4 regions of the Pseudomonas sp. PK-RTE-24 genome follow, and region 1 is predicted to be linked to each of the others. Evidence: predicted binding sites of a transcription regulator. Region 1 holds the regulator's gene; each other region holds the start of a gene.
The links. Region 1 encodes FliA, which starts transcription of late flagellar genes. Its sites were predicted from a motif close to CTAAAGTTTNNNNNNNNNNNGCCGNTAA; they were not measured.
Positions count from the first base shown of each region.

Region 2: ACV8MC_RS12500 (flagellar protein MotY) is a predicted target of FliA. The motif match lies at 3,789-3,816, and genes of this name have one in related genera.
Region 3: ACV8MC_RS11225 (methyl-accepting chemotaxis protein) is a predicted target of FliA. The motif match lies at 2,714-2,741, and genes of this name have one in related genera.
Region 4: ACV8MC_RS07510 (methyl-accepting chemotaxis protein) is a predicted target of FliA. The motif match lies at 1,434-1,461, and genes of this name have one in related genera.

Region 1 covers NZ_CM133224.1:5,672,970-5,678,356, reverse strand. Annotated here, with positions in the region: gene flhA (flagellar biosynthesis protein FlhA) at 1-1,565, shown strand, start outside; gene flhF (flagellar biosynthesis protein FlhF) at 1,577-2,917, shown strand; gene fleN (flagellar synthesis regulator FleN) at 3,034-3,864, shown strand; gene fliA (RNA polymerase sigma factor FliA) at 3,861-4,601, shown strand; gene ACV8MC_RS25505 (chemotaxis response regulator CheY) at 4,769-5,140, shown strand; gene ACV8MC_RS25500 (protein phosphatase CheZ) at 5,159-5,387, shown strand, end outside.
Region 2 covers NZ_CM133224.1:2,770,699-2,776,085, forward strand. Annotated here, with positions in the region: gene bfr (bacterioferritin) at 119-592, opposite strand; gene ACV8MC_RS12480 (bacterioferritin-associated ferredoxin) at 794-1,012, opposite strand; gene ACV8MC_RS12485 (peroxiredoxin) at 1,325-1,927, shown strand; gene rnt (ribonuclease T) at 2,002-2,679, opposite strand; gene pyrC (dihydroorotase) at 2,676-3,722, opposite strand; gene ACV8MC_RS12500 (flagellar protein MotY) at 3,883-4,797, shown strand; gene ACV8MC_RS12505 (argininosuccinate synthase) at 4,927-5,387, shown strand, end outside.
Region 3 covers NZ_CM133224.1:2,496,462-2,501,848, forward strand. Annotated here, with positions in the region: gene ACV8MC_RS11215 (S-type pyocin domain-containing protein) at 1-71, opposite strand, end outside; tRNA gene ACV8MC_RS11220 (tRNA-Met) at 298-374, opposite strand; gene ACV8MC_RS11225 (methyl-accepting chemotaxis protein) at 490-2,547, opposite strand; gene ACV8MC_RS11230 (MFS transporter) at 2,980-4,197, shown strand; gene ychF (redox-regulated ATPase YchF) at 4,342-5,387, opposite strand, start outside.
Region 4 covers NZ_CM133224.1:1,710,068-1,715,454, reverse strand. Annotated here, with positions in the region: gene ACV8MC_RS07510 (methyl-accepting chemotaxis protein) at 1-1,323, opposite strand, end outside; gene ACV8MC_RS07505 (LysR substrate-binding domain-containing protein) at 1,512-2,432, opposite strand; gene ACV8MC_RS07500 (NorM family multidrug efflux MATE transporter) at 2,592-3,986, shown strand; gene ACV8MC_RS07495 (putative bifunctional diguanylate cyclase/phosphodiesterase) at 4,115-5,387, opposite strand, start outside.

The sequences.
Region 1 (5,387 bases):
CCCAAGAGGCCGAGTTCTACGGTTCGATGGACGGTGCCAGCAAGTTCGTCCGCGGTGACGCCATCGCCGGCCTGCTGATTCTGTTCATCAACCTCATTGGCGGCATGGCGGTTGGTATCTTCCAGCACGGCATGAGCTTCGGCGACGCGGGCAAGGTTTACGCTTTGCTGACCATCGGTGACGGTTTAGTGGCGCAATTGCCATCACTGTTGTTATCTACAGCAGCGGCGATCATGGTGACCCGTGCTTCCGGCTCGGAAGACATGGGCAAGCAGATCAACCGCCAGATGTTCGCCTCGCCGAAAGCGCTGGCCGTGGCCGCTGGTTTGATGGCGGTGATGGGTCTGGTGCCGGGCATGCCGCACTTCTCCTTCCTGAGCATGGCCGCGCTGGCCGCAGGCGGCGCGTACCTGTTCTGGAAGAAGCAGAACGTCGCCAAGGTCGTGGCGCTGGAAGAGGTCAAGCGTCAGCAGGAACTGCTGCCGTCGCCGGCCCGCGCCATGGAAACCAAAGAGCTGGGCTGGGACGACGTGACGCCGATCGACATGATCGGCCTCGAAGTCGGCTATCGCCTGATTCCGCTGGTGGACCGCAATCAGGGGGGGCAATTGCTCGCGCGGATCAAGGGTGTGCGCAAGAAGCTCTCGCAGGATCTGGGCTTTTTGATGCCGACCGTGCACATCCGCGACAACCTTGATCTGGCGCCGAGCGCGTATCGCTTGACGCTGATGGGCGTGATTCTCGCTGAGGCCGAGATCTACCCGGACCGCGAACTGGCGATCAACCCCGGCCAGGTGTACGGCTCGCTCAACGGGATCAACGCCAAAGATCCGGCTTTCGGCCTGGAGGCGGTGTGGATCGAAATCAGCCAGCGCGCCCAGGCGCAATCGCTCGGCTACACCGTGGTTGACGCCAGCACCGTGGTCGCCACGCACTTGAACCAGATTCTGTACAAGCACTCCAGTGAGCTGATCGGCCACGAGGAAGTGCAGCAACTCATGCAATTGCTGGCCAAGAGCTCGCCGAAACTGGCGGAAGAGCTGGTGCCGGGCGTGGTTTCGCTGTCGCAGTTGCTCAAGGTCCTGCAAGCGCTGCTCGCCGAGCACGTGCCGGTGCGCGACATTCGCAGCATCGCCGAAGCGATCGCGAACAACGCTGCCAAGAGTCAAGATACCGCCGCGCTGGTCGCCGCTGTGCGGGTCGGCGTATCCCGTGCAATCGTCCAAAGCATTGTAGGCACTGAGTCCGAGCTGCCTGTAATCACATTGGAACCAAGGTTGGAACAGATATTGCTCAATAGTCTGCAGAAGGCAGGACAAGGCTCGGAAGAGGGCGTTCTGCTGGAGCCGAGCATGGCCGAGAAGCTGCAACGTTCGTTGATCGAAGCGGCCCAGCGTCAGGAAATGCAAGGCCAACCGGTGATCCTGCTGGTAGCAGGCCCGATTCGCGCGATGCTCTCGCGTTTCGGCCGCCTCGCAGTGCCAGGGCTGCATGTACTGGCCTACCAGGAAGTACCGGACAACAAGCAAGTGACCATCGTTGCGACAGTAGGGCCCAACGGCTGAGGTAGTGGTTTATGCAAGTTAAGCGTTTTTTCGCCGCCGATATGCGTCAGGCCATGAAGCTGGTTCGCGATGAGCTGGGCGCTGATGCCGCCATCATCGGCAACCGCCGCATTGCCGGCGGCGTCGAGTTGACGGCGGCTCTGGATTACAAATTGTCGGCGCTGGCGCCACGGGTTCCGAACATGGAACTCGAAGACGAGCTGCGCAAGACCCAGTCGCGCATCGTCACCGCCCAGGCCGAGCTGAGCCTGCGTGGCGAAGCCGACGGCAACACCAATCAGCAGTTGTTCGCCGGGCTGCCGTTGACCGCAGGCCTGCCGCTGACCGCTGCCGAGCCGCTGAGCGAGCCAACCTACGCTGCCCCGCCGCGCCCGGCCGCAGCGCCTGCGCAGGCCTCGGCGGGTGTCGATCCGCGTGCACTGGATTCGATGCGTTTTGAATTGAACAGCTTGCGCGAGCTGATGGAAGTGCAGCTCGGCACCCTGGCCTGGAATCAGCTGCAAGGCAGCCGTCCGGCCCAGGCCAATCTGTATCGCCGTCTGCAGCGCATCGGCCTGTCCGGCCCGCTGTCGCGCGATCTGTTGGCGATGATCACCGATATCGAAGAACCCCGTCAGGCCTGGCGCATGCTGTTGGCCCACCTGGCGCGGATGATTGCCGTGCCGGAAGTCGAGCCGCTGGAAGAGGGCGGTGTGATTGCCATGGTCGGCCCCGCCGGCATGGGCAAGACCACCACGCTGGCCAAGCTCGCCGCGCGTTATGTGCTCAAGTACGGCGCGCAGAACGTTGCACTGGTAAGCATGGACAGCTTCCGCATCGGCGCTCAGGAACAATTGAAAACCCTCGGGCGCATCCTCAACGTGCCGGTAACGCACGTCGATCCGGGTCAGTCGCTGGTGCAGGCATTGGATCCACTGCTACGCAAACGCGTGGTTTTGATCGATACTGCCGGCCTGCAAGCCAGTGATCCGGCGTTGCGCATGCAGCTTGAGAGCCTGGCCGGGCGTGGCATTCGCTCAAAAAATTATCTGGTCCTGGCAACCACCAGCCAGAAACAGGTTCTAACCGCCGCTTATCACAGTTACAAGCGTTGCGGGCTGGCCGGCTGCATCCTGACTAAACTGGATGAAACGGCCAGTCTCGGCGAAGTGTTGAGCCTGGCGATCAGTCATGAATTGCCGGTCGCGTATCTGACCGATGGCCCACGGATTCCAGATGATCTGCATCTGCCGCGCCGTCATCAACTGGTCAGCCGCGCCGTCAGCGTGCAAATGCAGGAAGAACCCAGCGAAGAAGCCATGGCTGACATGTTCGCTGATATCTATCACAGCCCGACCAAGCAGGTTGGCTGAGGTAATCATGAACAGTTTTTGTACCTACATCGATGGTCTGCCACGCATTGTTCCGATCAGGAACGCGCAGCCAGTAATGTGGCCTCCGTCTATGCAAGACAAGGTAAAGAAATAACATGGGCAGCATGCATCCCGTACAGGTGATCGCGGTGACCGGCGGCAAAGGTGGCGTCGGCAAGACTAACGTGTCAGTGAACTTGTCGCTGGCGCTGGCAGAGCTTGGCCGTCGGGTCATGCTGCTGGACGCCGACCTGGGCCTGGCGAACGTCGACGTTCTGCTGGGGCTGACACCCAAGCGCACACTGGCCGACGTTATCGAAGGCCGTTGCGAACTGCGCGACGTGCTGTTGCAAGGCCCGGGCGGGATTCGCATCGTGCCGGCGGCCTCCGGCACGCAGAGCATGGTGCACCTGAGCCCGGCGCAACATGCCGGCCTGATCCAGGCGTTCAGCGACATCGGCGACAATCTCGACGTGCTGGTGATCGACACCGCTGCGGGTATTGGTGACTCGGTAGTCAGTTTCGTTCGTGCCGCGCAAGAGGTGTTGCTGGTGGTCTGCGACGAGCCGACTTCGATCACCGACGCTTACGCGCTGATCAAGTTGCTCAACCGCGACTACGGCATGAACCGCTTCCGCGTGCTGGCCAACATGGCGCAGAGCCCGCAAGAAGGGCGCAACCTGTTCGCCAAGTTGACCAAGGTCACGGATCGCTTCCTCGACGTCGCCCTACAATACGTCGGCGCCGTGCCATACGACGAAAGCGTGCGCAAGGCAGTGCAGAAGCAGCGCGCCGTCTACGAAGCCTTTCCCCGTTCCAAGTGCGCACTGGCCTTCAAAGCCATCGCCCAGAAGGTCGATACCTGGCCGCTGCCCGCCAACCCGCGCGGGCATCTGGAATTTTTCGTCGAGCGTCTCGTGCAGCAAACCGCAGGGCCTGTGATATGACCGCCAGTGGCATGAATCTTTACAAAAAGTCGGCGCGTGACGCGCAATACGAATTGATCGAGCGTTACGCGCCACTGGTCAAGCGCATTGCCTATCACTTGCTGGCGCGCCTGCCGGCCAGCGTGCAGGTCGAAGACCTGATCCAGGCCGGGATGATCGGTTTGCTGGAAGTCTCGACCAAATACGACGCCAGCAAAGGCGCCAGTTTCGAAACGTACGCGGGCATTCGAATCCGCGGCGCGATGCTCGATGAAGTGCGCAAAGGGGATTGGGCGCCACGCTCGGTTCACCGTAATACCAGGATGGTCAGCGACGCGATTCGCTCGATTGAAGCTAAAACCGGCCGTGACGCTAAAGATCACGAGGTTGCGGCCGAACTCCAATTGAGTCTCGACGATTACTACGGGATTCTGAATGACACCTTGGGCAGTCGCCTGTTCAGTTTCGACGACCTGTTGCAGGACGGCGAACACGAAGGGCTGCACGAGGATGGCGCCAGTGCTCATATGGAGCCGTCACGCGATCTGGAAGATGAACGCTTTCAGGCGGCGCTGGCGGACGCGATTGCCAATTTGCCGGAGCGTGAGCGACTGGTGTTGGCGCTGTACTACGACGAAGAGCTGAACCTCAAGGAGATCGGTGAAGTCCTTGGCGTCAGTGAATCGCGGGTCAGCCAGTTACACAGCCAGTGCGCGGCCCGTCTGCGGGGGCGTTTGGGGGAGTGGCGAGCGCGCTGAAGGCAGTGTGGGGACACTGCGAAACGAGGCTGGTGCGGTGATGAACGGCGCCGGTCTCGATCCGTTGTGCTCCAGACAAACTTTAAGTGCTGCGCCGATTGATTGAAGTGGCGCGTCCAGGTGCTGGGCGCGTTTAAGACTGCTTGGAGGTCGAATTGAACAAAGACATGAAAATCCTCATCGTTGATGACTTCTCAACGATGCGGCGGATCATCAAGAACCTGCTGCGCGATCTTGGGTTCACCAACACCGTCGAGGCCGACGATGGCACCACTGCCATTCCGGTGCTCAACAGCGGCAGCATCGACTTTCTGGTAACGGACTGGAACATGCCGGGCATGACCGGTATCGACCTGCTGCGTCACGTGCGCGCCGATGAAAAACTCAAGCACCTCCCGGTGTTGATGGTGACTGCTGAAGCCAAGCGCGAGCAGATCATCGAGGCCGCTCAGGCCGGTGTGAACGGTTACGTAGTCAAACCTTTCACGGCTCAAGCGTTGAAAGACAAAATCGAGAAGATTTTCGAACGCATCGGCTGATGAATGCGCGGGGGAGCTATGGAGCATAACGAATCATCACAGGGCGATTTCGAATCGACCCTGAAAAAACACGCGGTCGAACTGGTCGAGAGCCTTGAAAAAGGCAAGTTCGGCGACGCGGTGCAACTGATCCATGAGCTCAATCAGACCCGTGACCGCGGCCTGTATCAGGAAGTGGGCAAGCTCACACGTGAACTGCACAGTGCGATCGTCAATTTCCAGATCGATCCGCACATGCCGCAGGCCG
Region 2 (5,387 bases), 2.9 Mb from region 1:
GGCCAGCAAAAAGCCCCGCACCTCGAAAGAGGGCGGGGCTTTTTGTTGGTTATATGAGTTGACTGAGTATCAAGGCTGAAATCGATAAAGATCGCAGCCTCGTTTCACTCGACAGCGCCTACTCTTCGCCCATCTGCGACTGCAGATAGTTTTCCAGGCCGATCTTGTCGATCAGGCCGAGCTGGGTTTCCAGCCAGTCGATGTGTTCTTCTTCCGACTCGAGAATGTCTTCGAGCAGTTCACGGCTGCCGAAGTCGCCAACGGTTTCGCAATGGGCGATGGCGGCTTTCAGGTCAGCGTGGCCGGTCTTTTCGATGCGCAGGTCGCATTCGAGCATTTCGCGGGTGTGTTCGCCGATGTGCAGCTTGCCCAGGTCCTGCACATTTGGCAGGCCTTCAAGGAACAGGATGCGCTTGATCAGCTTGTCCGCGTGTTTCATCTCGTCGATGGATTCGTGGTATTCGTGCTTGCCGAGCTTGTTCAGACCCCAATCTTCATACATGCGCGCATGCAGGAAGTACTGATTGATCGCGACCAGCTCATTGGCAAGGATCTTGTTGAGATGCTGGATGACTGTAATGTCGCCTTTCATGATCGGAGTCCTGCCCTGTATTAACTGTATATAAGGCGGAGTTTGAGCTTGGTGTTTATAAGTGTCAAACCTAAGTTATTGAATAATAAATGAAAATTAATCGGAATAAGAATGTTTGTGTTCCGCGTCTGGACGCTAAGCAATTGATTTTCAGGCATAAAAAAACCGGACGCGAAGTCCGGTTCTTTGAAATGGGGGCATTTACGCAGCAGTAAATTCTACAGGGTAGGGGATCGCGGCCTGGGCGGTTTGCAGCTTGGTCAGGGTTTCGCGGACCACTTCCTTGGCAAGGCAGGCGCATTTGCCGCACTGGCTGGCGACGCCGGTGGCCTGGCGAACTTCTTTGTAGCTGCAGCAACCTTCATAGATCGCTTCGCGGATCTGTCCGTCGGTGACGCCAGTGCAGAGGCAAACATACATAAGTAAGAACCGTCGCTGGTTGTGACTCAATTGCGATGGATCTTAATGTTAACGAGAATGATTGTCAAAGTGCTTTCGGAACGCTTCCCAGCCAATTTCCCAGCGACTGACGAACGGTATTTTCCAAATGCGCGTCTGACCCCATGAATACGCAGTGGATAACCGAACAGGGAAAATCCGTTACGGACAGGCCAAACACGCAGTGTATGATGGTCGTCCCTTGCGAAGAGGGTTCGTGTCACAGGGCTGTCGCCTGAGGGTGACAGGCTGGCCCGGACCCTGAACTTCAAGTTTCTACACCAGGAGATATCAATGAGCGTACTCGTAGGCAAACAAGCCCCAGACTTCACCGTCCCGGCCGTACTCGGCAATGGCGAGATCGTTGACAGCTTCACCCTGTCCTCGGCCATCAAAGGCAAATACGGCCTGGTGTTCTTCTACCCGCTGGACTTCACCTTCGTCTGCCCGTCCGAGCTGATCGCTCTGGACAACCGCATGGCTGACTTCAAGGCGCGCAACGTTGAAGTGATCGCTGTGTCGATCGACTCGCACTTCACCCACAACGCCTGGCGCAACACTCCAGTGAACAATGGCGGCATCGGCCAGGTGAAATACACCATGGCTGCCGACATGAAGCACGACATCGCCAAGGCATACGACGTTGAATCCGAAGGCGGCGTGGCTTTCCGTGGCGCGTTCCTGATCGACGACAAAGGCGTGGTTCGCTCGCAGATCATCAACGACCTGCCGCTGGGCCGTAACATGGAAGAGCTGATCCGTCTGGTCGACGCGCTGCAATTCCACGAAGAGCACGGCGAAGTCTGCCCGGCCAACTGGAAGAAAGGCGACAAAGGCATGAACGCTTCGCCGGAAGGCGTTGCGGCTTACCTGACCGAGAACGCTGCGGCCCTGTAAGGCGCAACGTCGAGGTACAAAAAAACCGGCCCACGTGGCCGGTTTTTTCATGCGCGGGATTTGCTCGACGAGGATCAGTCGTCGAAGTCTTCCCAGCCGCCCATCTGCTTCCAGCGATTGACGATGCCGCAGAACAGCTCAGCGGTCTTTTCGGTGTCGTAACGCGCCGAGTGCGCTTCACGCCCGTCGAAATCGATGCCGGCGGCCTGACAGGCTTTCGCCAGCACGGTCTGACCATACGCCAGACCCGCCAGGGTCGCGGTGTCGAAACTGGAGAACGGGTGGAACGGGTTGCGCTTCATATCCAGACGCGCAACTGCGGCGTTGAGGAAGCCCAGGTCGAAACTGCTGTTGTGTCCGACCAGAATTGCCCGCTTGCAGCCGTTGGCTTTGAGCGCCTTGCGGATGCCACGGAAGATGTCGGTCAGCGCGGTTTCTTCGCTGACGGCCATGCGCAGCGGATGATCGAGCTTGATCCCGGTGAACTCCAGCGCTGCCGCTTCAACGTTCGCACCTTCGAATGGCTCGACGCGGAAGAAGTAGGTGTGATCCGGGTACACGAAACCCTTTTCATCCATGGCGATGGTGGTCGCGGCAATCTCCAGCAGGGCATCGGTGGCTGCGTTGAAGCCACCGGTTTCTACGTCGACGACAACCGGCAGGTAGCCGCGAAAACGCGCTGCCATCGGGTGACGGGAACCGCCGCCACCACTTTGACCGTCCAGCTCATCGTCGAAATGCTCTTCACTCACGCGTGTTCCTCCAGCAGGCGCCAGCGCAGTTTTTCACCGGCGCGCAGCGGGATAACGGTCAGCTCGCCAAATGGCAGGCTGGTTGGGGCAGTCCATTCTTCGCGAACCAGGGTGATGCGATCGGTGTTTGCCGGCAGGCCGTAGAAACGCGGGCCGTTGAGGCTGGCGAAGGCTTCGAGCTTGTCCAGCGCATTACGCTGTTCAAACGCTTCGGCATACATCTCGATGGCGGCGTAGGCGGTATAGCAACCGGCGCAACCGCAGGCGGCTTCCTTGGCGTGCTGGGCGTGGGGCGCCGAGTCGGTGCCGAGGAAGAACTTGGCGCTGCCGCTGGTGGCGGCATCGAGCAAGGCTTCCTGATGGGTGTTGCGCTTGAGGATCGGCAAGCAATAAAAGTGTGGCCGAATCCCGCCCACCAGCATGTGGTTACGGTTGTACAGCAGGTGATGCGCGGTGATGGTCGCGCCGACGTTGGCCGAAGCCTCGTTGACGAATTGCACGGCGTCACCGGTGGTGATGTGCTCGAACACCACTTTCAGCGTCGGGAAGCGCTCGACCACGCGGCGCATGTGCTCATCGATGAAGATTTTTTCGCGGTCGAACACATCGACGTCGCCACGGGTGACTTCACCGTGGATCAACAGCGGCATGCCGACTTCGGCCATGGCTTCCAGCGCCGGGAAGATCTTGTCGATGCTGGTCACGCCGGAATCGGAATTGGTGGTCGCGCCGGCCGGATAGAGCTTGGCGGCGTAGACGAAACCGCTGGCCTTGGCCTGACGAATTTCTTCCGGTTGGGTGCGGTCGGTGAGGTACAGCACCATCAACGGCTCGAACTGACTGCCGGCCGGGCGGGCAGCGAGAATGCGCTGACGATAGCCGTCGGCTTCAGCGGCGTTGCGCACCGGCGGTACCAGGTTCGGCATGATGATCGCGCGCCCGAAGGTGCGGGCCACATCGGCAACGGTATTGGTCAACACGGCACCATCGCGAAGATGAATGTGCCAGTCGTCGGGACGCAGCAGGGTCAGGCGGTCGGACATGAGGGGATTCCAGGCGGGTCAAACTGAGGCGAATGCTACCGGAAAAGACTCTTGCAGGCACCCGCTATCAAGTTTTGCCACAAGCGTCCGATATCCCGAAGGTATGCCGTAAACATTGTGTGAATCGGTGTTTGTGTTTCACAAGCCAATGGAGCCTCCCGTGCGCCAGCGTTATTTAGCCCTGCTCAGTGTGTTTGCCAGCCTTCCCGCGATGGCGCTGACTTACCAGACCCGTCTGGAGAACATTGAGTGGACGGTCGCCGGCGACAAGTTCGAATGCCGCCTGACGCAACCGATCACTGATTTCGGCTCGGGCGAATTCGTGCGCAAGGCCGGTGAGCAGGCGATCTTTCGCCTGAACGCCTACAACGCCATGCTTGGTGGCGGCTCGGCGACGTTGCTCGCTGCCGCTGCACCGTGGCAGCCGGGGCGCGGCGACATCAATCTGGGCTCGGTACGGCTGGGCAGCGGCAATGTGTTGTTCAACAGCTCGCAATCCCAGGCCGGTGGGCTGATCAGCGGTCTGCTGGACGGCCGCAGCCCGGTAGTTCGCCGTGCGTCTGGCGATGGCCGGGTGTCGGAAGTGCGTTTGTTGCCGGTGAAATTCAGCAAGGCGTTCAACGACTATCAAGGCTGCGTGGCGAAATTGCTGCCGCAGAATTTCGACCAGATCAAGCAGTCGCAGATCGGCTTCCCCGGCGAAGGCGTTGAGCTGGACCCGGCTGCCAAGGCCAAGCTGCAAGTGATGCTCGAATACATGAAGGCCGACCCGACGGTGAACCACATTGACCTCGACGGCCATTCCGACAACAGCGGCAATCGCCTGACCAACCGCGAATTGTCGCGCCGCCGCGCGCTGGCGGTAGTCGATTTCTTCAAGGCCAACGGCATTCAGGAATCGCAGATCACCGTGCGTTTCCACGGCGAGCAGTATCCGATCGTGCCGAACACCAGCAAAGCCAATCGTGCGAAGAATCGCCGGGTCAATGTGAAACTGTCGCGTGCGGCTCCGACCACAGCTCCTGCGCCAGCGCCGCAAGCGAGTACGCCAGCCACCGCCGCAGCGACTTCCTGACTCGCCGGTCATCGTCGCGCTCTCGACAGATTCTGTCGCTTTGTCGTCTTAAGCTGTCGCGCCTCTGTAAATTATCGCGTTTGAGCGGTAGACTCCCCGGCTTTCCGTAGAACCCCGTGGAGTGATGGCATGGCGGACGTAAACAAGGTCGTTCTGGCGTATTCCGGCGGCCTGGACACTTCGGTGATCCTCAAGTGGCTGCAGGATACTTATAACTGTGAAGTGGTGACTTTCACCGCCGATCTCGGTCAAGGCGAAGAGGTCGAGCCGGCCCGCGCCAAGGCTCAGGCCATGGGCGTCAAAGAAATCTACATCGACGATCTGCGCGAAGAGTTCGTGCGTGATTTCGTGTTCCCGATGTTCCGCGCCAACACCGTTTACGAAGGCGAGTACCTGCTGGGTACCTCCATCGCCCGTCCGCTGATCGCCAAGCGCCTGATCGAAATCGCCAACGAAACCGGCGCCGACGCCATTTCCCATGGCGCCACCGGCAAGGGCAACGACCAGGTGCGCTTCGAACTGGGCGCCTACGCGCTCAAGCCAGGCGTGAAAGTGATCGCCCCTTGGCGCGAGTGGGACCTGCTGTCGCG
Region 3 (5,387 bases), 2.7 Mb from region 1:
AACCAGGCCCTGCCACCGCTATACGGATTTAATAACCAGTCATCGTCGAGAAGGTATTTGTATTGAGGCATGCCAACTCCCTGTATGGCGCTGAATCGAGCCAGGGGAGCTTGTCGGTATAGGAGCGATTCGGGGAGAGAGCGACAGGTGGCTGATGCTACGAAAGATCCGTTTCGTACCAGAGATCTACTTTTTTCTTACGGAGGCATCTGAATTGCATGCAGGGAGCGGGAGGAAAAGGACTTTTCTCGAGGCATAAAAAAACGGCCTACCTTTCGGTAAGCCGTTTTTAGTACTTGGTGGCTACACAGGGACTTGAACCCCGGACCCCAGCATTATGAATGCTATGCTCTAACCAACTGAGCTATGTAGCCAAGTGGCGCGCATTATTCCCCTGAAATGGCAAAGCGTCAAGCGTAAATCGAAAATATTTCTTCCTGTTTTCAACTGCTTATCCTCCAGCCCCGAAAATCGGGGCCGGGGAGGGCGTCAGCGCAGTTGGAATCTGGCGGTATTGGCGCTCAGTGCCTCGCTACCCTGGCTCAAGGTGTCCGCCGCGAGGTTTACGGCGCGTGCGCCTTCGAGCAAACGCACCGCCGCTTGATCGACCTGCTGGATATTGCCGCTGACTTCGTCGGCAGTGCTGGCCTGTTCTTCAACCGCTGTGGCGATTTGCGCCAGGGTGTCGGTGACACTCTGTACGGCGCTGGCGATTTCTCCCAGGCGTTCGCCGAGTCCGGTGACTGCTTCGGCATCCGATTGCGCCTGACCACAGGCGGCTTCCATCAGGCTTACCGCTTCGTTGACCGTGGCGCGCAGGCTGTCGACGGTGCCGGCGATCTGCGCGGTGGACGATTGCGTGCGCTGCGAGAGGCTGCGCACCTCGTCGGCGACCACGGCAAAGCCGCGACCCTGTTCGCCGGCGCGGGCGGCCTCGATGGCGGCGTTGAGCGCGAGCAGGTTGGTCTGCTCGGCGACGCCGCGAATGGTATCCACGACCAGTTGAATCTGCTGGCCTTGCTCGCTGACCCGGCCAAGCGCGGCGGCGGTATCGTTAAGGCGCTGATTGAGCTGCTGAATGCTCGCCGTGGTGCGTTGGCTGTCGCGGCTGCTGTCGGCGGCGATGCGCCGGGTTTGCTGGGCGCTGCCGGAGGCCTGTTCGCAACTCTGCGCGACGCCTTGCGAGGTGGCGGCCAATTGCGTGGCGGCAGCGGCGATCTGGCTGATCTGCAATTGCTGCGCTTCGACTTCGCTCAGGGCGCCGCTGGAGTGTTGGTTGAGGCTGCGTACCGCGTTGCTCAACTGCGAGGTCTCGTGGTCGACGCCAAGCATGCTGCTGCGCAATTGCACCACAGCGACGTTGAGCGCGGTGCTGATCGCTGCCAGCTCATCGCGCCCCACCACCGGCACTTGCAGGCTCAGGTTACCGTCGCGCAAGGCTTCGGCGAGCAAGGTGATGCCGCTGGCGCTACGGCGAATCGAGGCTTGCAGGCAGACAAACAGATACAACGCGGCCAACAGCAAGCAACCGAAGATAGCAGCGACAAGAATGAACTGGCGGATCGCCGAGCTGTAATACGCATCGAGCCGCTGATCCAGCGCGACCAGGGATTGCTGGCGCAGGGAAGCGAGGTCGGTGAGCAGCGCGTCGAGGCTGCGTTCGAAGTCCTCTGGCTTGAGGTTGATGCTGCCGCCAAACACACCGTCGTCGAGGACTTTCAGGCCGCTGTCGAGGTGTTTCAGGCTGTCGTGATACTGGCCGGCCCAGGCTTGCAGCTCGGCTGGCAGACGCGCCTCCAGCAGGCCGGCGGTTTTCACCAGTTGCTCGCGGGCGTCACCAATGCGGCTGCGCAGATCGCGCAACTGCAGGCGGCTCTGCAGGGTGAACTGACCGGAGACGACCGAAGCCTGGCCGACTGCGGCGAGACGGCCGACCCGCTCGATCAGGTCCGGCGCGTGCTGCGTGGAAATCTGCGTCAGCAGGTAGGTTTCCAGCCACGGTGCAAGGGTCAGGCGATTGTCCATGACGATCTGCTCGCGCAAGGCTTGCAGCGCGCCCAAGGCATTGGTGAAGCGGTCATAACCGTCCGGCCACCAGCCGACGCTGCTGAGGCTTTTCGAATCCAGGCCATTGAGTGTGGTTTGCAGCGCCTGAAAGCGTTCGAGGATTGCGCCGTCGGCGCCTTGCTGGTTCAGGGCATTGCCCAGCTCTGTGGTGGCTTGCAGCACTGCCGGTTGCACGCCGTCGAAGGCGGCCATGGCGGCGAGGGTGGCCGGTGTAGGCTGACGATTGGTCTCGGTGGCGCGCCAGCGGGCGGCGCGGTCGCGTTGAGCGGCGAGCAGGTTGTCCAGCGCATCCAGCGCGAGCAGCTGACGCACGCCGGCACGTTCGCCCGAGATCAGATTGAGCTTCTCGCGATAGTCATGGCCGATCATCAACAGGCTGCCGGCCAGCGGCAGAATGAACAGCAGAAACAACAATTGGAATTTACCTGCGAAGCCAAACCGCCCCAGCAATTTGATCCCCGGTGAAAGGAAAGCCTGCATGCCTCATGACTCCTCTGGACACCACGCACCATTGGCGTGCATCGCGAGCTGTTGGCTCACGACCCGTGCCCTCTAAAAGGCCTCGAAAGTTCACCCTCGCCCGCTCTGTAGGCCGGCTCTGTAGCGAAACTTCCCATTGTCGAGCGCCTTTGTAAGGCGATCGTGTTCAAGGGCAGAAGCAAGGCAAGATTCAGACCATGGCGTTGAGCTATCACCTTCGCCACCAGCGATCCCCTGTAGGAGCTGCCGAAGGCTGCGATCTTTTGACTTTGATGCTTAGAAGCAAGATCAAAAGATCGCAGCCTTCGGCAGCTCCTACGCGAGATAGGAATGTTGGTTAGTTAGCTGGCTAAGGGGATAGCGCGAGCGCACCGAAAAATGGCACATTGACGCACCTGCCTGCGGGCACCCATCTGCTGTCCGGAATTTTCCATGGCTATCAGCAACGTCCAGACCGCCGCTGCCTCGGCGACCGCTGCTCCGCAAAGCAGCCCCTTGGTGATGCGCATCATTGGCGCGGTGGCGCTGGCGCATCTGATCAATGACCTGATCCAGTCGGTGCTGCCGTCGATCTACCCGATGCTCAAGGCCAACTATGGCCTGACGTTTACCCAGGTCGGCCTGATCACCTTGACCTTTCAGTTGACCGCGTCGCTGTTGCAGCCGTGGGTCGGGTATCACACTGATCGCCACCCCAAACCGTGGCTGTTACCGGCAGGCACGGTGTGTACCTTGATCGGCATTTTGATGATGTCGGTGGTCGGCAGCTTCCCATTGATTCTGCTGGCGGCGGCGCTGATCGGCATTGGCTCGTCGACCTTTCATCCGGAAGCCTCGCGTGTTGCCCGGCTGGCCTCGGGCGGCCGGTTTGGTCTGGCGCAATCGACCTTTCAGGTCGGCGGCAATGCCGGCTCCGCGTTCGGCCCATTGCTGGCGGCGGCGATCATCATTCCCTTCGGCCAGGGCAATGTGGCGTGGTTCGGGCTGTTCGCGGTGTTTGCGCTGTTCGTGCTGTACCGCATCAGCCGCTGGTACGCCAATCACCTCAACTTGTTCAAGCTCAAGGCCGGCCAAGCCGCGACGCACGGCTTATCGAAGGGCAGGGTGACCAGTGCCTTGGTGGTCCTGGGGCTGCTGGTGTTCTCCAAATATTTCTACATGGCCAGTTTCACCAGCTACTTCACCTTCTACCTGATCGAGAAGTTCGACCTGTCGGTGGCGAGTTCGCAATTGCACTTGTTCCTGTTTTTGGGCGCAGTGGCGGCAGGGACGTTCTTCGGCGGGCCTATCGGCGACAAGATCGGGCGCAAGGCAGTGATCTGGTTTTCCATCCTGGGGGTGGCGCCATTCACCTTGATCCTGCCGCATGTCGATCTGTTCTGGACCAGCATTCTCAGCGTGGTGATCGGCTTCATTCTGGCGTCGGCATTCTCGGCGATCGTGGTGTACGCGCAGGAACTGGTGCCGGGTAATGTCGGGATGATTGCCGGGATTTTCTTCGGCCTGATGTTCGGTTTCGGCGGGATTGGCGCGGCGCTGCTCGGGCATCTGGCGGATGTGCACGGGATTGAGTACGTGTATTTCCTTTGCTCATTCCTGCCGTTGTTTGGTGTGTTGGCGATCTTTCTCCCGCGTACTAAAAAAGCTTGAGATCAAAAGATCGCAGCCTTCGGCAGCTCCTACAGGGGATAGATGTACATCTGTAGGAGCTGCCGAAGGCTGCGATCTTTTAACAATCTTTCGGGCACAAAAAAGCCGCGTATCAAACGCGGCTTTTTCTTGTGCGGCTGTTGCTTAGACGTTGAAGCGGAAGTGCATCACGTCGCCGTCCTTGACGATGTAATCCTTGCCTTCCAGGCGCCACTTGCCGGCTTCTTTGGCGCCGGCTTCGCCCTTGTACTGGATGAAGTCGTTGTAGGCGATGACTTCGGCACGGATGAAGCCTTTTTCGAAGTCGGTGTGGATCACGCCGGCGGCCTGTGGTGCGGTGGCACCGACCTTGACGGTCCAGGCGCGGACTTCTTCGACACCAGCGGTGAAGTAGGTCTGCAGGTGGAGCATTTCGTAACCGGCGCGGATCACGCGGTTCAGGCCAGGCTCTTCCAGGCCCAGGGCCTCGAGGAACATGTCCTTCTCTTCGCCATCATCGAGCTCGGCGATTTCCGCTTCGATCTTGTTGCACACCGGAACCACCATGGCGCCTTCTTCTTCGGCGATGGCCTTGACCACGTCCAGGTGCGGGTTGTTCTCGAAACCGTCTTCGGCAACGTTGGCGATGTACATGACCGGCTTGGTGGTCAGCAGGTGGAAGCCCTTGATCACGGCTTTCTCGTCCGCGCTCATGTTCTTCATCAGGCTGCGTGCCGGTTTGGCTTCGGTGAAGTGCGCGATCAGTTGCTCGAGCAGAGCCTTCTGAACCACGGCGTCCTTGTCACCGCCCTTGGCGTTGCGCGCGACTTTCTGCAGTTGTTTCTCGCAGCTGTCGAGGTCGGCGAAGATCAGTTCTAGGTCGATGATTTCGATGTCGCGTTTCGGGTCGACGCTGTTGGACACGTGGATCACGTTGTCGTCTTCGAAGCAGCGCACCACGTGAGCGATAGCGTCGGTTTCGCGGATGTTGGCCAGGAACTTGTTGCCCAGGCCTTCACCTTTCGAGGCGCCGGCGACGAGGCCAGCGATGTCGACGAATTCCATGGTGGTCGGCAGGATGCGCTTGGGATTGACGATGGCCGCCAGCGCTTCCAGACGTGGATCCGGCATCGGCACGATGCCGCTGTTCGGCTCGATGGTGCAGAAGGGGAAGTTCTCCGCCGCGATACCGGATTTGGTCAGGGCGTTGA
Region 4 (5,387 bases), 1.9 Mb from region 1:
CTGGGTCGCGCCCATGTTGTCGGCGATGTTCAACGACGTCGCGCTGAACTCTTCCACGGCGCCGGCCATGCTGGTGATTTCGCCCGACTGCTGCTCCATGCCCTCATACGCACCGCCGGACAAACCGGACAGCGCCTGCGCACGGCTATTGACCTCTTCCGAAGCGCGGCGGATGTGCTCGACCATGGTCGACAGCGCCTGGCTCATCTGGTTGAACGCGCGGGACAGCTGCCCGATTTCATCGTGGCTCGATACGTTCAGACGCACGCTCAGATCACCAGCACCCAAGGCCTCAGCCTGACGCACCAGATCGCCCAGCGGCGCGAGTTTGCTGCGCAGCAGCCAGACCACGGAACCGACCGCGAGCAACATCGCCAGCAGGCTGCCGATCGCCAGTTGCGTACCGACGCTCCAGGTCACCGCGCGGATCTCGGCTTTCGGCATGCTCGCCACCACCGACCAAGGGCCACCTTCGAACGGCACGGCGATGCTGTAGAAGTCCTCGCCCTTGTCGCTCCAGAACTCACCCTTGCCCGGGGTTTTCACCAGGTTGTTGATGGTCGGGGCGGCTTGATCCAGGTTTTCGACACCGGCAATCGGCACCAGCCATTTGTTCTGCTCGTCGAGCAGGGCCAGCGAGCCGGTCTTGCCAATGCGGAAGCGCTTGAGATTGGCGAACTGCGCGTTCTGCGCGTCGGTGTAATCGAAACCTACATACAACACGGCGATGATCTTGCCGCCCGCATCGCGCACCGGTGTGTACTGCGACATGTAGTAGCGCTCGAACAGCAACGAGCGGCCGACATAACTCTGCCCTGCCATCAACTTCGCGTAGGCCGGGTTGGCATGATCGAGCACGGTGCCGATGGCACGGGTGCCGTCCTGCTTGCTGACGTTGGTGCTGACGCGAATGAAGTCTTCGCCGCTGCGCACGAATACCGTGGCCACACCGGCAGTCATCTGCTTGAACTCGTCAACTTCCTTGAAGTTGTTGTTCAGCACTTCGTTGCCCAGATGCAGACCCGGGGTCTGCACGCCGGCCACGGTCACTGGCTGATCGGGGTGCACACTCAGGCCACTGCCGAAGCGTTTTTCGAACAGACCGCTCAGGCGCAGGGTGCTTTCGCGCAGCGTACCGTGGAAGGTACTCAGTTGATCGGCCAGCAGCCGGGCCTCACTGGCCAGATGCTCTTCACGGGTGGCGAGGTTGGCGGAATCCAGCGAACGCAAGGCGAACACCGTACTGCCGCTGATGACTATCGCCAGTATCACAGCAAGGGCAAGACCCAGCTGCGAGGCGATCCGAGCACGAGGTTGAGACATGAACAGCTCCTGGCCGAGCCACCGAATCCTCCTTGATCGCGGTAATTGCCCGGAAAATATTCTAATAGTGGGGTGTAACGCGGAACCGGCACGACGGTTCCACAAGCTCGTAGTCGGCGGTAAAACCGAATACTTGAGCGCATTGCGTGGGTATGGCGCAGTGGTGGCATTGTGCCGGCTCGAACGTTTCAGCTCAAGCGCTCTACCGCCGGCAATTGCATGGCGCGGACTTCGCCTTGGAGAAAATCGCTGAGGCGGCGCAAACGTTCACCTCCCGGGCGCGGCTTTGGCCAGACCAGGTAATAATTCAGGCCACTGGCGACGGCCGTAGGCCACGGCAGGCTCAAGCGCCCTTGCGCAACATCTTCGGCAACCATCAACAGATCCCCCATCGAAACGCCGTAGCCGCGCGCCGCCGCGATCATGCCCAGCTCCAGCGTATCGAACACTTGCCCGCCCTTGAGCGAAACCTGATCGGACAGGCCCATGCGCTCCAGCCAACTGCGCCAGTCGCGGCGATCCGGGGTCGGGTGCAGCAGTTCAGCAGTCGCCAGACGCGCTACATCCCAAGGTTGATCATTGAGCAGGTTCGGCGCGCCGACCGGGATCAATTCCTCGGGAAACAGCAGGCTCGCTTCCCAGTCCGGCGGGAAATGCCCGTCACTGAGCAACACCGCGCAATCGAACGGTTCGTTGTTGAAGTCCACCGAATCAATGTCCATCCACGCGCTGGTCAGTTGCACCTCATTGCCCGGCTGCAAATGGCGGAAGCGACTCAACCGCGCCAGCAGCCAACGCATGGTCAGGGTAGATGGCGCTTTCATGCGCAGGATGTCGTCCTCGGCGCGCAAGGTATTGCAGGCGCGCTCAAGGGCGGCGAAGCCTTCGCGGATTCCGGGTAGCAGCAGCCGTGCCGATTCGGTCAGTTGCAGGTTGCGCCCGCTGCGATGAAACAGCCGGCAGGCGAAGTGTTCTTCAAGGGTGCGCATGTGCCGACTGACCGCGCTCTGGGTGATCGACAATTCTTCCGCCGCGCGGGTGAACGAGCTGTGTCGCGCTGCCGCTTCGAATGCGCGCAGGGCATACAACGGCGGAAGGCGTCGGGACATACAAAAAGCTCCAGTAGCGGGGATACAGCCAATTCGGCAGGACGATTCAGGATGAGTATTAATCATGCCACCCATCCTTTTTATCCCTTTGTGCAACGCCTGCCAAGCGCCGAGAATCGACGCTCTTCTGTTCCCTCTGAAATTTGGGTGGTGATGACCATGCGGCATCCTGTGCGTACCGAACTCTGGGTCATCCTGCGGCTGGCGGGGCCGCTGATTGCTTCGCAGTTGGCGCACATGCTGATGGTGCTGACCGATACTCTGATGATGGCGCGCCTGAGCCCCGAGGCGCTGGCCGGGGGCGGCCTCGGTGCGGCCAGCTACTCGTTTGTATCGATTTTCTGCATCGGCGTGATTGCCGCAGTTGGCACATTGGTGGCGATCCGTCAGGGTGCCGGCGACATCATCGGTGCCGCGCGCCTGACACAGGCCGGGTTGTGGCTGGCGTGGCTGATGGCCCTCGGCGCCGGGCTGCTGTTGTGGAACCTCAAACCGGTGTTGCTGCTGTTCGGCCAGACCGAAACCAACGTCAACGCCGCCGGGCAATTCCTCATCGCCCTGCCCTTCGCCCTGCCCGGTTATCTGAGCTTCATGGCTCTGCGCGGCTTTACCAGTGCAATCGGCCGGGCGACGCCAGTGATGGTCATCAGCCTCGCCGGCACGGTGGCCAACTTCCTGCTCAACTACGCGCTGATCACCGGCATGTTCGGCCTGCCGCAACTGGGTCTGACCGGCATCGGTCTGGTCACGGCGATTGTCGCCAACTGCATGGCACTGGCGCTGGCCTGGCATATCCGTCGGCATCCGGCTTATGACGCTTATCCGTTGCGCGCCGGTCTGTCGCGGCCGAACCGGCAATACCTGAAAGAACTCTGGCGCCTGGGCCTGCCGATTGGCGGCACCTATGCGGTGGAAGTCGGGCTGTTTGCCTTTGCCGCGTTATGCATGGGCACCATGGGCAGTACGCAAATGGGTGCGCATCAGATCGCCCTGCAGATCGTTTCGGTGGCCTTCATGGTCCCGGCCGGGATGTCCTATGCCATCACCATGCGCGTCGGCCAGCACTATGGCGCCGGGCAACTGGTCGATGCGCGCATGTCCGGGCGTGTCGGCATCGCCTTCGGCGCCGTGGTGATGCTCGGCTTTGCCCTGGTGTTCTGGCTGTGGCCGAACCAGTTGGTCGGCCTGTTCCTTGACCACAACGATCCGGCGTTTGCCGAGGTGATCCGTCTGGCGGTGAGCCTGCTGGCCGTAGCGGCGTGGTTCGAGCTGTTCGACGGCACGCAGACGATTGCCATGGGCTGTATTCGCGGGCTCAAGGATGCCAAGACTACGTTTCTCGTGGGGCTGGCTTGCTATTGGCTGATTGGCGCACCGGCGGCGTGGTGGATGGCGTTCCATTTGAACTGGGGGCCGACGGGCGTCTGGTGGGGATTGGCGCTGGGCCTGGCGTGTGCGGCGGTGAGCCTGACGCTGGCGTTCGAATGGAAGATGAAGCGGATGATTCGGCGCGAGCCGCAAGCTCAAGGTTTCAACATCCCCCAGGCCGAATGAGGGTTTCCTTTGTGGGAGCGAGCCTGCTCGCGAAGACCGAGTGCCAGGCCCAGATCATTCAGCTGACATAACGCCTTCGCGAGCAGGCTCGCTCCCACGGGGATTTGCGCCGGCCGCAACAATTGTGATCAACCGACGATTTCCAGGGCCGGCTGCTGGTTCGATCCAGACGTCAGATATTCCACCAACTCATCCAGCGGCAACGGTCGGCTGATCAGATAACCCTGCACCTGATCGCAGCCGAACCCGCGCAACAATTCCAGTTGCTCCGGCGTCTCGACGCCCTCGGCGACCACTTCCAGATGCAGGTTGTGCGCGAGGTTGATCATCGCGTGCACCAGTTTGCGGTTCTCTTCGCGCTGTTCCATGCCGCCGACAAAACTCTTGTCGATCTTCAGCAAGGTGATGGGCAGGCTGTTGAGGTGCACGAACGACGAAAACCCGGTGCCGAAATCGTCCAGGGAGAAGCGCACACCGAGGCGGCCGAGCGCATCCATGGTCTGTTTGACCAGATCGCTGCGCCGCATTACCGCGGTTTCGGTCAGTTCAAATTCCAGCCACTGCGCCTCGACGCCGCGCTCGGCAATCAGACGGCTGAGCGTCGGCAGCAACTGGCTGTCCTGAAACTGTCGGAACGACAGGTTGATCGCCATGTGCAGCGCCGGCAGACCCTGCTCGCGCAAGGCCTGCATGTCGCGCAAGGCGCGGGAAATCACCCAGTAACCCAATGGCACGATCAGACCGCTCTGCTCGGCCAGCGGCACAAATTCACTCGGTGGCAACAGACCGCGCTCGCCATGACGCCAGCGCACCAGCGCTTCGAGGCCGACAATCTGGCCGTCCTCAAGATTCAGGCGTGGCTGGTAATGCAGTTCCAGCTCATCGCGGCGCAAGGCCCGGCGCAGTTCGCTTTCGAGGTCGGCCATGCTTCGTGCGTTGCGATTGATGCGTTCGTTGAAGATATGAAAGGTGCAGCCCTGTGTGCTCTTGGCCTGCTGCATGGCGATGTGGGCGTGCCACATCAGTGGATCGGCACCGCCATTGGCGCGGGCATGGGCGATGCCAAGGCTGGAGCCGATCAGCAGGCTCTCGCCGTCGACCCAATAAGGTTCGGCCAACGCCTCAGTGATGCGTTCGGCCATCCACTCGGCGCGTTGCGGTGCACGACGGGTATCGATCAGCAGAGCGAATTCATCGCTGCCCAGCCGTGCCAGTTGATCGCCGGCCTCCAGCTGACTTTTCAGGCGCGCGACCACTTGCAGGATCAAGCGATCGCCGGCCTGATGACCAAGGGCATCGTTTGCATGGCGGAAGTTGTCGAGATCGAGATGGCCTAGGGCAAGACCGCGCCCGTCGCCCTCGGCAAGGCGCGCAGCAAGCAGAGTCTGAAAGCCCTGGCGA